Paraburkholderia bryophila: one gene and its partners. The main gene of each other region encodes a partner of the protein of the gene in region 2 in a complex. Links are inferred from orthologs where the notes say so. Each region holds a gene or a part of one and is shown on either strand. Other genes may lie near its edges.

Region 1 (6,309 bases), 2.7 Mb from region 2 along the record:
CGCGTGTTCACCACGCGCGCCGACACGGTCATGGGCGTGACTTTCTGCGCGATTGCCGCCGAGCATCCGCTCGCCACGCGTCTCGCGAAAGACAAGCCGGAACTGCTGCCCTTCATCGAAGAATGCAAGCGCGGCGGGGTGGCTGAAGCCGACGTCGCGACCATGGAAAAGAAGGGCATGGGCACCGGCTTCACCGTCACGCATCCGCTGACGCAGGAACAGGTCGAAGTGTGGATCGGTAATTACGTGCTGATGAGCTACGGCGAAGGCGCGGTAATGGGCGTGCCGGCGCACGACGAACGCGACTTCGCATTCGTGAAGAAATACGACCTGCCGATCAAGCAGGTGGTGGCCGTCGAAGGTAAGGAATTCTCGACGGAAGCCTGGCAGGATTGGTACGGCGAGAAGACCGGCACGCTGATCAACAGCGGCAAGTACGACGGCCTCGCCTACGAGCCGGCGGTCGACCAGATCGCCGCCGACCTGAAGGAACTCGGCCTCGGCGACAAGCAGATCACGTGGCGTCTGCGTGACTGGGGCGTGTCGCGCCAGCGTTACTGGGGCACGCCGATCCCGATCATTCACTGCCCGAAGTGCGGCGACGTGCCGGTGCCGGAAAAAGATCTGCCGGTGGTGCTGCCGGAAGACCTCGTGCCGGACGGCACGGGCAATCCGCTCGCTAAATCCGAAGCGTTCGTGAACTGCACCTGCCCGACGTGCGGCAGCGCGGCCAAACGCGAAACCGACACGATGGACACCTTCGTCGATTCGTCGTGGTACTTCTACCGCTACGCGTCGCCGAATGCGAAGACCATGGTCGACGAGCGCACCGATTACTGGGCGCCGATGGATCAGTACATCGGCGGTATCGAGCACGCGATTCTGCACCTGTTGTACTCGCGTTTCTGGGCGAAGGTGATGCGCGACCTGGGCCTCGTCAAGTTCGGCGAGCCGGCGAAGAACCTGCTCACGCAGGGCATGGTGCTCAACGAAACGTACTACCGCGAAAGCGATGCCGGCAAGAAGACCTGGTACAACCCGGCCGACGTCACGGTCTCGTTCGACGACAAGGGCCGCCCGGTCGGCGCGATCCTGAACGCGGATGGCCAGCCGGTCGTGCTCGGCGGCATCGAGAAGATGTCGAAGTCGAAGAACAACGGCGTCGATCCGCAATTGCTGATCGACCAGCACGGTGCGGACACCGCGCGTCTGTTCGTGATGTTCGCCGCTCACCCCGAGCAGTCGCTTGAATGGTCCGGTTCGGGCGTGGAAGGCGCGAGCCGTTTCCTGCGCCGCGTGTGGAGCTTCAGTCAGGCGAACGAAGCCGCGTTGCGCTCGGGCGGTACGTTCGACGCTGCAAAACTCGGCGACGTCGACAAGACGCTGCGCCGCGAGATCTACAGCGTGCTGAAGCAGGCTGACTTCGACTATCAGCGTTTGCAGTACAACACGGTGGTGTCGGCCGCGATGAAGATGCTCAACGCGCTCGACAGCGCGAAGGGTGCCCAGCCGGCCGTACTGCGCGAAACGTACAGCGTGATGCTGCGCGTGCTGTACCCAGTGGTGCCGCACCTCGCGTTCCAGTTGTGGCAGGAACTCGGTTTCGCCGACGTCCACGGTTCGCTGCTCGACGCGGCATGGCCGAAGGTCGACGAGCAGGCGCTGGAACAGTCGGAGATCGAACTCGTGCTGCAGGTGAACGGCAAGGTGCGCGGCGCGATCACCGTGGCGAAAGACGCCACGCGTGAAGCAATCGAACAGCTCGCGGCCGCTCACGAAATGGTCGCGAAGTTCAGCGAAGGCAAGGCCCCGAAGAAGATCGTCGTGGTGCCGGGCCGACTCGTGAACGTGGTCGTTTGACTCGAGACGAGAACATGACAGCGGACAGGGTCGGTCGCGCACGGCGGCGCCTGTTTCTCGCTGCGGAATCTACTGCGAACCAGGAGCCAATGTGACTCGCAGAATGGTATTGACGCTGGCTTGCAGCGTGCTGATGTTGTCCGCTTGCGGCTTCCAGTTGCGTGGCCAGCAGGACTACGCGTTTAAACGCCTCTATGTCGCCGGCGGTTCGCCGGCGGCCAGCGCGCGCCTCACGCGCATGGTGCAAGGCGGCAGCGATACGGTGGTGGTCACCTCGCTCGCCAATTCCGACGCGACGCTGACGATCGGCGAAGGCCGTGGCGTCAGCACGCTGACGCTGAATTCGCTGGGCGTGGTCGAGGAGTATCAAATGAACCTCTCGATGACTTACTCGCTGGTCGGAAAAGACGGCACGGTGCTGATTCCGCCGAGCGTGATTTCGTTGAATCGCGCGATGACCTATAGCGACCAGTATTCGCAAGCCAAGGCGGCGGAAGCGGACATCCTGTACGCCGACATGGAAAACGACGCGATCGACCAGCTCACGCGCCGTCTGTCGATCGTGCGCTCGCTGCATCCGGCGCCGGGTCAGGAAGTGCCGGCGGTGGCGCCGCGTGCGCCGTTGCCGCCGCCGCCGCTGTGACCGTGGTGCTTCGTTCAACTTTGCCGGACGGTCCGCATGCAACTGCGACTTGACGCGCTCGAAGCGCATCTCGCCAAGGGACTCGCCGGCCTCTACGTCGTGTTCGGCGACGAGCATCTGCTCGCGCAAGAAGCGTGCGACCGCATTCGTGCGACGGCGCGCGCGGCCGGCTTCACCGATCGCTCGGTGTTCACTGTCGAGCGCGGTTTCGACTGGAGTTCGCTGCTGGGCGCGAGCCAGTCGATGTCGCTGTTCGGTGACCGTCAACTGGTCGAATTGCGGATTCCATCGGGCAAGCCCGGTAAGGAAGGTGCGGATGCGTTGAAGGCGCTTGCTGCTGCCGTCAACGACGACGTGCTGACCATGGTCACGCTGCCGCGGCTCGACGCGGCCACGCAGAAATCGGCGTGGTTCATGGCGCTGGCCGATGCGGGCGTCGCGTTGAAGATCGATCCGGTGGAGCGCGCGCAGTTGCCGAACTGGGTGGGCCAGCGGCTCGCGGCGCAGGGCCAGCGGGTAGCGGCCGGTGAAGAAGGGCGGCGCGCGCTGGCCTTTATCGCCGAACGGGTGGAAGGCAATCTGCTGGCGGCGCATCAGGAAATTCAGAAGCTCGGGCTGCTGTATCCGGCGGGCTCGTTGAGTTTCGACCAGGTTCAGGACGCGGTGCTGAACGTCGCGCGTTACGACGTTTTCAAGCTGAACGAGGCGATGCTCGCGGGCGATGTCGGCCGTTTGTCGCGCATGCTCGACGGGCTGCGTGGCGAAGGCGAGGCAGCGGTGCTGGTGCTGTGGGCAGTCGTCGAAGAAGTGCGCACGCTGCTGCGGATCAAGCGCGGCGTCGAGGCGGGCAAACCGCTCGCGATGCTGGTGCGTGAGAACCGTGTGTGGGGGCCGCGCGAGCGGTTGATCGGGCCGGCATTGTCGCGCGTCACCGAAGGCGCGCTGGAGAAGGCGCTTGCTTTGGCGGCCAAGCTGGATCGGCAGGTGAAGGGTTTGTCTGGCGGTACGCGGGGGAATCATCGCAACGATCCGCCGCCTGATCCGTGGGACGGTCTGTTCGAGCTGGCGATGACCGTGGCGTCGCCGAAGACGGCGGCCGTGCCGCCGTCGCGGCCTCGGACCGGAGCCGCTGCTGTGCCCGCGCGCCGACCGGTTTGAGCGGCCTGAGCGCCTCTGATTCGCTCAAACCACCGCCTCAAGCAGATCACCTCCACCCGTCTTACAATCTTTCGATGTTTCGCTAATTCTGTCCGTCCGCTGCGCCTAAGCGTGCGCTGCACCAAGAGAATCTCCATGGATATCGACCAGTACATGACCGACCTCGGCCGCCGCGCCCGTCACGCATCGCGTGCGATGGCGCGGGCGTCGACGGCGGCGAAGAACGCCGCGCTCGCGGCTGTCGCTCACGCGATCGAACGCGATGCCGCGCTGCTGAAGGAAGCCAATGCGCGCGATCTGGCCAAGGCGCGCGAGAAGGGGCATGACGCGGCGTTCATCGATCGTCTTACGCTGTCGGACAAAGCGCTGAAGACGATGGTCGAAGGCCTGCGGCAAGTCGCCGGGCTGGCCGATCCGATCGGTGAGATCAGCAACATGAAGTATCGGCCGAGCGGGATTCAGGTCGGCCAGATGCGCGTGCCGCTGGGCGTGATCGGCATCATCTACGAATCGCGGCCGAACGTGACGATCGACGCCGCCGCGCTTTGCCTGAAATCGGGCAACGCGACGATTCTGCGTGGCGGTTCGGAAGCGCTCGAATGCAATACGGCGCTGGCTAAGCTGATCGGCGAAGGGCTGGAAGCGGCCGGGTTGCCGCAAGACGCGGTGCAAGTGGTGGCCACGGCGGACCGCGCGGCGGTCGGCAAGCTGATCACGATGACCGAATACGTCGACGTGATCGTGCCGCGTGGTGGCAAGAGTCTGATCGCGCGTTTGATCGAAGAAGGCCGCGTGCCGATGATCAAGCACCTCGACGGCATCTGCCACGTGTACGTGGACGATCGCGCGGATCTGACGAAAGCGCTGACCGTCTGCGATAACGCGAAGACGCACCGCTACGGCACCTGCAACACGATGGAAACGCTGCTGGTCGCGCGTGATATCGCGGCTGAGGTGCTGCCGGCGCTGGGCAAGCTGTATCGCGCGAAGGACGTCGAATTGCGCGTGGATGCGGCGGCGCGAGCTGTATTGTCCGACGCGGGCGTCGCGCCGCTCGTCGACGCCACCGAAGAAGACTGGCGCACCGAGTATCTCGCGCCGGTGCTGGCGATCAAGGTGGTCGACGGTCTGGATGCGGCGATCGAGCACATCAACGAATACGGCTCGCATCACACCGACGCGATTGTCACGGAAGACCACGACCGCGCGATGCGCTTCCTGCGCGAAGTGGATTCGGCGAGCGTGATGGTGAATGCGTCGACCCGTTTCGCCGATGGTTTCGAATTCGGCCTGGGCGCGGAAATCGGCATCTCGAACGACAAGCTGCATGCGCGCGGGCCGGTGGGTCTGGATGGGCTGACGTCGCTGAAGTACGTTGTGCTCGGGCACGGCGAAGGCCGTCAATAAGCGCTGCGCCGCCTCGGCGGGCGCATGACACAAGTGCGGCTGTGCAACGCGGTCGCGCTTGTTCCCCAATCAACGTAGTCAACAATCGCACAGCTACAGGTACCGCCGATGCTCTGGGTCAAAACGTTTCACATCGTCCTGATTGCTTCCTGGTTTGCCGGCCTGTTCTATTTGCCGCGCATCTTCGTCAATCTGGCGATGGAAACGGAGCCCGCCGCGACGGCGCGTCTGCTGACGATGGCGCGCAAGCTGTTCCGCTTCATGACGTTTATCGCGGTGCCGGCGCTGGCTTGCGGTATCTGGCTGTGGCTGGTGATCGGCATCGGCCGCGGCCAAGGCTGGATTCACGCGAAGGTCGGCGTGGTGGTGCTGTTGATCATCTATCACGCTTACTGCGGTGTGCTGTTGCGCACTTTTGAGCGTGGCGAGAATAAGCGCTCGGATAAGTGGTATCGGATGTTCAATGAATTGCCCGTTCTGGGCATGCTGGCAGCGGTGGCGCTGGTGGTGATCAAGCCGTTTTAAGCTTTTGATAGGAGCGCAACGCTCCACACTGTTAGACGTTATGCACCGACCCGAGAGTCGTATGTGACGACGCGACACGCCAGGTGTCGCCACGTCGCACATACAGGTCGGTGAACGCGTAATCGATCGTTTTCAAACCCGATGCCGGCGTGTAGTGATTGACGCCGGACACCATCGCGACATTTCCCAAAACACGTACTTTCAGATCGCCGAGCGACTGCGCGGCGCCGGGTGGCAGCGCGGGGGCGAACAGCAGGTCGGCTTTGCTGCGGCGCGCGCCGTTGGGCATGGTTTCGATGAACGAGTTGTCGAGGAGTTGGTCGAGTGTGGCGCGGTCGCCGCGAGCGGCGGCGTCGACCCACATCTGTTCGATTGAAACCAAGGTGGCTTCGGCTTGGACCTCGGTGTGAAGGCCGACGGCCAGCACGCAGGTGGATAGGCCAATGGTGGCCAGGAAGGATAGGCGTTTCATGTTCAGTTCCTGATTGAATGGATAACTTGGGCGGTCGCGCTAGCAAGAACCCTGTCAATACGAGGTCGTGATATTTCTTGCGCGCGGCTGGGGTTTGCCGCGCGTTTGAGATTGCTGCCGGGGTTGCTTTCTTGTTCTCGGCCTGGTTCTGCTGACACGACTACTTGCGCGTTATTTGCGCTGAAACTGCGCGCCAGTCGCGTTCTTTGCGGACGAAGACATCGGTGAACGAGTAGTCGCTTGG
Region 2 (6,438 bases):
ATCGGGGGAGGGTCTCCTTTGCCGCTCAAACTTCAGTCGGCAACCCATACGGCAGCGCAAGAAACCGCAACCCCGCACCCTCCGCCGCGCCCAGATGTACCGAGCCGTTTTCCAGCGCGGCGAGCTTAATTTCCACCAGCAGATCGACCCCGCCTTCCGGCGCCGACGCCGCGTTCACCACCATCCCACACGGCTGACCGGGATCGTCCGAATGAAACAGCTCCGTGCCCGCCTTGACCGTGTCCAGTTCACCGGCCACATTTGCCAGCGACGTGCGCCGCTTGATCGTGCCGCGATACTGGCTGCGCGCCACCACTTCCTGACCCGGATAGCAGCCTTTGCGGAAGTTCACCGCGCCGAGCACGTCGAAATTGACCATTTGCGGCACGAACTGTTCAACCACCGGCTGGGTGATGCGCGGCTCGCCGGCGCGAATGTCGAGCCAGTCCCACACCGCTGGCGACACGCGTTTGAGCGTGTCGTCCAATGCCGGCAGATGCGCTTCGATCTGCGCCTTCGGGCCGATCCACAGATAACGCAGCCGGTCGAGCGCGTCCGGCACGCGGATCAGCGAGCCCGCCGGGCCGTCCACCTTCACATGCACGCCGTCCGGCAGCGCGTCGAACACGCCCGACAGCGCGTGGCGCACGTCGCCGGCGAGGCCGACCACCGCGACTTCGCCGCTCGCGTCCACCAGTTTGGCCTTGGCGCGCAGTACGAACATCGACAGCCGTTTTTGCACCGCCGCCTGCACGTCTTTCGACACCAGCAGGCGGATCGCCTCGCCGCTGCGCCACGTCAGGAACGACGCCAGCAGCCGGCCCTTGGCCGAGCAATAGCCGGCCAGCCGCGCGTTGGCGGCGTCGAGATGCTGGGTGTCGTTGGTGAGCTGGCCGTGCAGGAAGCTCGCCGCGTCGTCGCCGATCGTGTCGATCACGCCGAACTGCGTGAGCGGCATGTAGGCGCCGTGCTGGACGACGGCGTCGAATTCAGCGGCGGACGGACGCGGCAGCATGGGCAGCGCGACGGGCGAAGCCGGCGCGGCGGCAGCAGCGGAAGGGTTGACTGAGGTAGTGCCTGAAGCGGTAGCGAGCGGTGTGTTCATGGATTCGGAGAACAGTCAATTCTGACTTTAGCTAAGGCAAACAAGTATTATATGCAGTCCACTCCTGTCCCGTTCGGCATGTCCCTCCTGAAGAAATGTTTCGTCGCCGGCTCAATCGTCGTTGTGCTGGCCGTAGCCGCCGTTGCAGCCGGCTATCACTGGGCCACCAGCCCGCTCGATCTGAACCCCGCGCAACTCGACGTCACCGTCAAACCGCATAGCAGCCTGCGCAGCGTCACCTTGCAACTGAATCGCGGCGGCGTGCCGGTCGAGCCGGAGCTGTTCGTCATCATGACGCGGCTGCTGGGGCTGCAAAGCGAGCTGAAATCGGGCAACTACGAGTTCAAGACCGGCGTGAGCCCGTACGAGGTGCTGCAAAAGATCGCTCGCGGCGACGTCAACGAATACGTGGCGACCATTATCGAAGGCTGGACCTTCAAGCGCATGCGCGCCGAACTGGACGCCAATCCGGCGCTCAAGCACGACACGGCCGGCATGAGCGACGCCGATCTGATGACGGCGATCGGTGCGCCGGAAGCGTCGATCGGTAACGGCGAGGGGCTGTTTTTCCCCGACACCTATCTGTTCGACAAGAACACCAGCGACCTCGACGTGTACCGTCGCGCGTATCACCTGATGCGCCAGCGTCTCGACGAAGCGTGGCTCGCGCGCTCGCCGAATCTGCCGTACAAGACGCCGTACGACGCGCTGACCATGGCGTCGATCATTGAGAAGGAGACCGGCAAGCCGTCCGACCGGCCGATGGTGGCGGCGGTGTTCGCCAACCGTCTGCGGGTGGGCATGCCGTTGCAGACCGACCCGACCGTGATCTACGGCATGGGCGACAGTTACACGGGGCACATCCGCAAGAAAGACCTGCAGACGGACACTCCCTACAATACCTACACCCGGATGGGTTTGCCGCCTACGCCCATCTCGCTGCCCGGTGTCGCGTCGCTGCAGGCGGCGATGAACCCGGCGCAAAGCACCGCGCTGTATTTCGTGTCGCGCGGCGACGGCAGCAGCATCTTTTCCGACAACCTCGGCGATCACAACAAGGCCGTGGACAAATACATTCGAGGGCAATGATGGCGCGGGGCAAATTCATTACGTTTGAAGGCATAGACGGCGCCGGCAAGACCACGCATCTGAGCTGGTTCCGCGAGCGCCTCGAGCACAAGGTGGCGAGCACGGGCCGCGCGGTGGTCATGACGCGCGAACCGGGCGGCACGCCGCTCGGCGAGCAGATTCGCGAGATCGTGCTGCATCAGAAGATGGACCTCGAAACCGAGGCGCTGCTGATGTTCGCGCTGCGTCGCCAGCATCTGGCCGAGGTGATCGAGCCGGCGCTCGCGCGCGGCGACTGGGTGCTGTCGGACCGTTTCACCGACGCGACCTTTGCCTATCAAGGCGGTGGCCGCGGGCTGCCGCGCGACAAGCTGGAAACGCTGGAGCGCTGGGTGCAGGGTGGTTTTCAGCCGGATATGACGGTGCTGTTCGACCTCGACCCGGAAGTCGCCGACGAACGGCGCAGCGCGGTGCGCGACCCGGACCGTTTCGAGAGCGAATCGACGGCGTTCTTCAACCGCACCCGCAGCGAATATCTGCGCCGCGCGGAAGAAGCGCCGTACCGGTTCGCTATCATTGACTCTTCGCAGACCATCACGCGTATTCAGAAACAGCTTGAAGAGTTGATTGCAGTTCTTTGATTTTAAAAGAATATAACCCTGGTTTATAACGGTTAGCAAAGTTCGAGCGGTGTCTCGCTTTGCTTCGCTAGCCGATTGATTTCAAAGAGAAACGATGATTTATCCGTGGCAAGCCGATGACTGGAACCGCCTGCAACAATTGCGCGGCCACTGGCCGCATGCGTTGTTGCTGCATGGACAAGGCGGCATCGGCAAGCTGCGCTTCGCGCAGCATCTCGCGCAAGGGCTCCTGTGCGAGGCGCAGCAGCCCAACGGCGAACCGTGCGGCGCCTGCGTGGCCTGCAACTGGTTCACCCAGGGCAATCATCCGGACTACCGGATCGTCGTGCCCGAGGCGCTGGCCGCCGAAGCCGGCCTGAACAGCGCCGCGGACGAAAAAGCGGACAAGGCCGACGCCGACGAAGGCAAAAAGACCCGCGCGCCCAGCAAGGAAATCAAGATCGAGCAGATTCGCGGCTTGCTCGACTTCGTCGGCGTGGGATCGCACCGCGGCGGCGCGCGCGTGGTGGTGCTGTATCCGGCCGAAGCGCTGAACATCGCCGCGGCCAACGCGCTGCTGAAAACGCTCGAAGAACCGCCGGCGGGCGTCGTGTTCCTGATGGTATCGGCGCGCGTCGACCGTCTGCTGCCCACCATCATCAGCCGTTGCCGCCAGTGGCCGATGAGCGTGCCCGCGCCGGAACTGGCCGCGAAATGGCTGGCCGCGCAGGGCGTGGCCGACGCGCCCGCGCTGCTCGCCGAAGCCGGCGGCGCGCCGCTCGCGGCACTTGCGCTCGCCAGCGACGAGAATCGTGCGCTGCGCGACTGGACCCTGAAGCAACTGGCAGCCGGCGCCGCGTGCGACGCGTTCGCCTGCGGCGAGGCGCTGCAAAAGCTGCCGGTGCCGCTGGTGCTCGGCTGGCTGCAACGCTGGATGTACGATTTGCTGGCACAGCGCACTGCAGGCGCGCCACGCTATTTTCCGCAGGCTTCGGCGGCGTTGACGCGCTGCGCGTCGCAGGCGGACGCCAGCGCGTTCGCGCGTTTCATGCGGACGGTGACGCGTCAACGCGCGGTCGAGAACCATCCGCTGAATGCGCGGCTGGTGTTCGAAGAACTGTTTCTCGGCTACCGCGAGTTGTTCGCGTAGGGCCGCTGCGGTTTTTAAGCCCCATCCGGGTCCGTTCGGGTCTTCTCCCTGACCTTCTACCTCACCTTCAACGCACCATGAGCCTTGCCTACCGCGATGCCACGCTCGACGATCTGCCCGCCATCGTCGCTATTTACAACTCGACCGTGCCGTCGCGGCAAGTCACCGCCGACCTCGAACCGGTCAGCGTCGAAAGCCGTCTGGCGTGGTTTCACGCGCACGGCCCGCATAAGCGTCCGTTGTGGGTGGTGGAAGATTCGCAGCAGCCCGGCCGCGTGATCGCCTGGTTGAGCTTTTCGGATTTCTACGGCCGGCCGGCCTATCTGCGCACGGCGGAAGTCAGCATCTATCTCGACGAAAGCGCCCGTGGCCACGGCCTCGGCAAGCAACTGCTGGCGGCGTCGCTGGCGGCCGCGCCGGCGCTCGGCATCGACACGGTGCTGGGTTTCATCTTCGGCCACAATGATGCGAGCTTGCGGCTGTTCCGCGGCTTCGGCTTCGACACGTGGGGTTCGCTGCCGCGAGTCGCCGTGCTGGACGACGTGGAGCGCGATCTGGTGATTCTCGGCAAGCGCCTCGACGCGCCGACGGAAGCCGCCGAAGTCGACTAAACCCGACTAAGGCCGCCCGAAGCCGCCCGATTCACCTCACGCCATTTTTACGCAGGACCTCACCATGTTTGTCGATTCGCACTGCCACATCAACTTCGAAGGACTCGCCGACCGCCTGCCGCAGGTGCTCGAGAATATGCGCAGCCATTCGGTCACGCATGCGCTGTGCGTGTCGGTCGATCTGGAGACGCTGCCGTCGGTGCTGGAGATCGCCAGCCAGCACGATAACGTCTACGCGTCGGTGGGCGTGCATCCGGATCACGAGGACATGCGCGAGCCGAGTCTGGCCGAGCTGATCGAACTGGCCGCGCATCCGAAGGTGGTGGCGATCGGCGAGACCGGGCTCGACTACTACCGTCTGGAAGGCCGAACGATCGCCGACATGGAGTGGCAGCGCGAGCGCTTTCGCACGCATATCCGCGCGGCGCACGCCACGGGCAAGCCGTTGATCATCCACACGCGCTCGTCGTCGGAAGACACGCTGCGCATCATGGCCGAGGAGCGCGCGAGCGAGCCGGGCGGCGTGATGCATTGTTTCACCGAGCCGTGGGCTGTTGCCGAACAGGCGCTGGCGCAGAATTTTTACATTTCGCTGTCGGGCATCGTCACCTTCAAGAGCGCGACCGACGTGCAGGACGTCGCGCGCCGCGTGCCGCTCGAGCGTTTGCTGATCGAAACCGATTCGCCGTACCTCGCGCCCGTGCCGTATCGCGGCAAGCCCAATGAACCTGCGTACGTGAGTTATGTCGGACGCTACATCGCGCAGCAACGCGAGATGCCGGACACGGCGCTGGCCGCCGCGACGACGCAAAACTTCTTCCGGCTCTTTAAAATTCCCGTGCCGACTGGTGCGTGACCTTACAAAGTCGATAAAATTCAAAAGGATAGGGAAGGTTCCTAAAGCACAATATGAGAAATATTCCGATGTCGATCGTTGCTATTCAAAAGACTTCCGCCGCGCGCAGCGCGCGGGTTCCGGCGCGCCGCAGCGTGTTGCGCGCGTCGCGCGCGCTGCGCTCGGTGTTCGCGGCGACGCTGGCTTGCGTCACCTTGAGCACGCTGATCGCGTCGCCGGCTCAGGCCGCGCCGATCGACTCGCTGATCAAATCGGTCAAGTTCGACGACGTCGACGGCGTCAACAAGTTGCTCGCCAAGGGTATGGATCCGAACAGCGTCGATAACCAGGGCATTCCGCTGCTGGTGATCGCCGCGCGCGAAAAATCGGACAAGGTGGGCGCCGCGCTGCTCGCGAATCCGAAGACCAATATCGAGATTCAGGACAAGGCCGGTGAGAACGCGATGATGATGGCCGCGCTGAACGGCGACCTCGATTTCGTCAACCAGTTGATCGCGAAAGACGCCGAAGTGAACAAGAAGGGCTGGGCGCCGCTGCATTACGCGGCCGCGAACGGCCACGACGACATCGTCAAGGTGCTGCTCGACCATTCGGCCTACGTCGACGCAGGCTCGCCGAACGGCACCACGCCGCTGATGATGGCGGCGCGCGGCGGCCATGTGTCGACGGTGAAGCTGCTGCTCGACAACGGCGCGGATCTGACGGTGAAGAACCAGATCGGCCTGACGGCGCTCGATTTCGCGAAGACTTATAAAGAGCCGGACGTGGTTGAAGGGCTGACCGCGCGGCTGCAGCAGATGCAGCAGAAGTAAACGGCGCGGGAATGGTGAGCGGGCGCGTACAGCGCACTGACGGGTAGAAACGCCGAGGTGCCGGAATGGCAAAGCACCGAGGTACCGAAGTGCCGAAGCGTGAACGCGGCACAGCACCGTTCACCCGTTCCCCGCAGTTTTGCCTGCAGATAGCGCCAGTTGACGCGCTTGCGCTTCGCAAAACAGTGCAGAATGACGACTTTGGCGCGCCGCCTG
Region 3 (2,953 bases), 2.1 Mb from region 2 along the record:
GGCAAGTCGCGTACACAAGAGGAATTCTTCTACGCATTCGAGGCGCTGGTCGCGAACAAGGCGCAGGTGATCATCACCAGCGACACGTATCCGAAGGAAATTTCGGGGATCGACGACCGTCTGATCTCGCGCTTCGACTCCGGCCTGACGGTGGCGATCGAGCCGCCCGAGCTGGAAATGCGCGTCGCGATTCTGATGCGCAAGGCGCAGTCGGAGTTCGTGAGCCTGAGCGAGGACGTCGCGTTCTTCGTCGCGAAACACTTGCGCTCGAACGTGCGTGAGCTGGAAGGCGCGCTGCGCAAGATCCTCGCGTATTCGAAGTTCCACGGTCGCGAAATTACGATCGAACTGACCAAAGAAGCGCTGAAAGACCTGTTGACGGTGCAGAACCGCCAGATCTCGGTGGAAAACATCCAGAAGACGGTTGCGGACTTCTACAGTATCAAGGTCGCGGACATGTATTCGAAGAAGCGTCCGGCGAATATCGCGCGACCGCGGCAGATTGCGATGTATCTCGCGAAGGAACTGACGCAGAAGAGTTTGCCGGAAATCGGCGAGCTGTTCGGCGGACGTGACCACACCACGGTGCTGCACGCGGTGCGCAAGATCGCAGCCGAACGCGGCACTGACGCGCAACTGAACCACGAATTGCACGTGCTGGAGCAGACGCTGAAGGGCTAAGCAAGTCGACTGGGAAAAACGACCTGTTTATTTCCAAACTCGCCCCCATTTTAGTGAGGCGGTTCCGTTTTCAGGCACAATACAGGTTTAACCGCCCGGCGGCCGCGGGCGGATTTCACGCTGTGGCAGGCGCTGCGTGGCGCCGGCGGGGGGCCACGGCTGTGAGCTGGATCGCTTGCCTGGCAAGGCGCGCAGGCCGTTATATCAACGAAGGAACTCTATGCAACTGGTCAAGACCGAACGCGATAACCTCCTCAGGCCGCTGCAAACTGTGAGCGGCATCGTCGAACGCCGCCATACGTTGCCGATCCTCGCCAATTTGCTGATTACCAAGAACGGCCCTGACGTGTCGTTCCTGTCCACCGACCTCGAGTTGCAGATCACCACGCGTGCCGATTTCGGCGTGGGCGGCGATTCGGTGGCGACCACGGTGGCAGCAAGAAAGCTCCTCGACATTCTGCGCGCCATGCCCGACGGGCAGGTCACGCTCACGCTGAACGACAAGCGTCTGACCGTGCAATCCGGCAAGAGCCGCTTTGCGCTGCAAACGCTCGCCGCAGACGAATTCCCGACGGTCGCGCAAGCTAAAGACTACGGTGCGAACCTCGTGGTTCCCCAGAAGACGTTCCGCCAGTTGCTCGGCATGGTCCATTTTTCGATGGCCCAGCAGGACATTCGCTACTACCTGAACGGCATGCTGCTGGTGGTGGACGGCGATCAGCTGATGGCGGTCGCGACCGACGGTCACCGTCTGGCGTTCTCGTCGATGAAGATCGAAGGCACGTTCGCGCGTCAGGAAGTGATTATTCCGCGCAAGACGATTCTGGAATTGCAGCGTCTGCTGGAAGACATCGACGACACGCTGAAGATCGACATCGCGCAAACGCAGGTGAAGTTCACGTTCGGCCAGGTCGAACTGGTGTCGAAACTGGTGGAAGGCAAATTCCCCGACTTCCAGCGCGTGATTCCGAAGTCGCATAAGAATCAATTTTTGATCGGCCGTGAAGAACTGCAGCGCTCGCTGCAACGCGCCGCGATTCTGACGTCGGACAAATTCAAGGGCGTGCGCTGCATTATCGAGCCGGGCCAGTTGAAGATCATGTCGACCAACGCCGATCAGGAAGAGGCGCAGGAAGAACTGGAAATCGCGTACGACGGCGACAGCGTCGATATCGGGTTCAACGTCACGTATCTGCTCGACGTGCTTGCGAACCTGAAGGTCGACATGTTGCAAGTGAGCCTGGGCGACGCCAGCTCCAGCGCGTTGATCACGATTCCCGAGAACGACGAGTTCAAATACGTAGTGATGCCGATGCGCATCTAACGCGTCCAATACCGAGAAGACACCAAGGGGCGCAGTGCCCCTTTGGCGTTTTTATGGTGTTTTGAAAAGTCCCGAGCAGCAACCTTGCAGTAACGCAGAACCGGAAAAAATCCATGACTGAAACGAACAATACGCAACCCGACAACAGCTACGGCGCCTCGTCCATTCAGATCCTCGAAGGTCTGGAGGCGGTGCGCAAGCGGCCGGGGATGTACATCGGGGATACATCGGATGGCACCGGTTTGCATCACCTCGTGTTCGAGGTGCTCGACAACTCCATCGACGAAGCATTGGCCGGGCATTGCAACGACATCCAGGTGATCATTCACGCGGATAACTCGATCTCGATCACCGACAACGGCCGCGGTGTGCCGACCGGTCTGAAGATGGACGACAAGCACGATCCGAAGCGCAGCGCCGCTGAAATCGTGATGACCGAGTTGCACGCCGGCGGCAAGTTCGACCAGAACAGCTACAAGGTGTCCGGTGGTTTGCACGGCGTGGGTGTGTCGTGCGTGAACGCGCTGTCGGCGTGGTTGCGTCTCGTGATTCGTCGCGACGGTAAGAAGCACTTCATGGAGTTTCACCGTGGCGTGCCGCAGAACCGCATCATCGAAGAGATCGATGGCGTGGCCGTGTCGCCGATTCAGGTGACGGGCGATACCGAGAACCGCGGTACGGAAGTGCACTTTCTCGCCGACGACACGATTTTCGGCAATGTCGAATATCACTACGACATTCTGGCCAAGCGGATTCGTGAACTGTCGTTTTTGAATAACGGCGTGCGGATTCGGTTGACGGATCAGCGCTCGGGTAAGGAAGAAGATTTTGCGTTTGTGGGCGGCGTGAAGGGTTTTGTTGAGTACATCAACAAGAACAAGGCCGTGTTGCACCCGAATATTTTCCACGTCAGCGGCGAGAAGGACGGCATTGCCGTCGAAGTCGCGA

Evidence for each region.
Region 1: the proteins of GGD40_RS03290 (region 2) and holA are in contact, whole or in part, in a cryo-EM structure (PDB 8GIZ), measured with the Escherichia coli proteins. The link is inferred for Paraburkholderia bryophila from one-to-one orthologs.
Region 3: the proteins of GGD40_RS03290 (region 2) and dnaN are in contact, whole or in part, in a cryo-EM structure (PDB 8GIZ), measured with the Escherichia coli proteins. The link is inferred for Paraburkholderia bryophila from one-to-one orthologs.

The regions. Positions count from the first base shown.
Region 1 is NZ_JACCAS010000001.1:3,443,974-3,450,282, forward strand. What follows is about bases 1,776-4,600. They hold holA (DNA polymerase III subunit delta), read left to right. Parts: upstream 1,776-2,539; coding sequence 2,540-3,661; downstream 3,662-4,600. Other genes in these bases: leuS (leucine--tRNA ligase), read left to right, coding at 1,776-1,860; GGD40_RS15445 (LPS-assembly lipoprotein LptE), read left to right, coding at 1,952-2,503; GGD40_RS15455 (glutamate-5-semialdehyde dehydrogenase), read left to right, coding at 3,797-4,600. Also shown: more of leuS, read left to right, coding at 1-1,775; more of GGD40_RS15455, read left to right, coding at 4,601-5,068; GGD40_RS15460 (CopD family protein), read left to right, coding at 5,177-5,593; GGD40_RS15465 (nuclear transport factor 2 family protein), read right to left, coding at 5,625-6,065; GGD40_RS15470 (nuclear transport factor 2 family protein), read right to left, coding at 6,226-6,309. UniProt on the Escherichia coli protein: Part of the beta sliding clamp loading complex, which hydrolyzes ATP to load the beta clamp onto primed DNA to form the DNA replication pre-initiation complex.
Region 2 is NZ_JACCAS010000001.1:762,167-768,604, reverse strand. The notes cover bases 1,972-4,925. They hold GGD40_RS03290 (DNA polymerase III subunit delta'), read left to right. Parts: upstream 1,972-2,908; coding sequence 2,909-3,943; downstream 3,944-4,925. Other genes in these bases: GGD40_RS03280 (TatD family hydrolase), read left to right, coding at 4,619-4,925; GGD40_RS03285 (GNAT family N-acetyltransferase), read left to right, coding at 4,021-4,554; tmk (dTMP kinase), read left to right, coding at 2,194-2,814; mltG (endolytic transglycosylase MltG), read left to right, coding at 1,972-2,194. In the rest of the region: GGD40_RS03310 (NRDE family protein), read right to left, coding at 1-2; CAF17-like 4Fe-4S cluster assembly/insertion protein YgfZ, read right to left, coding at 26-1,105; more of mltG, read left to right, coding at 1,184-1,971; more of GGD40_RS03280, read left to right, coding at 4,926-5,410; GGD40_RS03275 (ankyrin repeat domain-containing protein), read left to right, coding at 5,464-6,222. UniProt on the Escherichia coli protein: Part of the beta sliding clamp loading complex, which hydrolyzes ATP to load the beta clamp onto primed DNA to form the DNA replication pre-initiation complex.
Region 3 is NZ_JACCAS010000001.1:2,813,959-2,816,911, reverse strand. The notes cover bases 161-2,953. They hold dnaN (DNA polymerase III subunit beta), read left to right. Parts: upstream 161-901; coding sequence 902-2,005; downstream 2,006-2,953. Other genes in these bases: gyrB (DNA topoisomerase (ATP-hydrolyzing) subunit B), read left to right, coding at 2,119-2,953; dnaA (chromosomal replication initiator protein DnaA), read left to right, coding at 161-681. In the rest of the region: more of dnaA, read left to right, coding at 1-160. UniProt on the Escherichia coli protein: Confers DNA tethering and processivity to DNA polymerases and other proteins. Acts as a clamp, forming a ring around DNA (a reaction catalyzed by the clamp-loading complex) which diffuses in an ATP-independent manner freely and bidirectionally along dsDNA.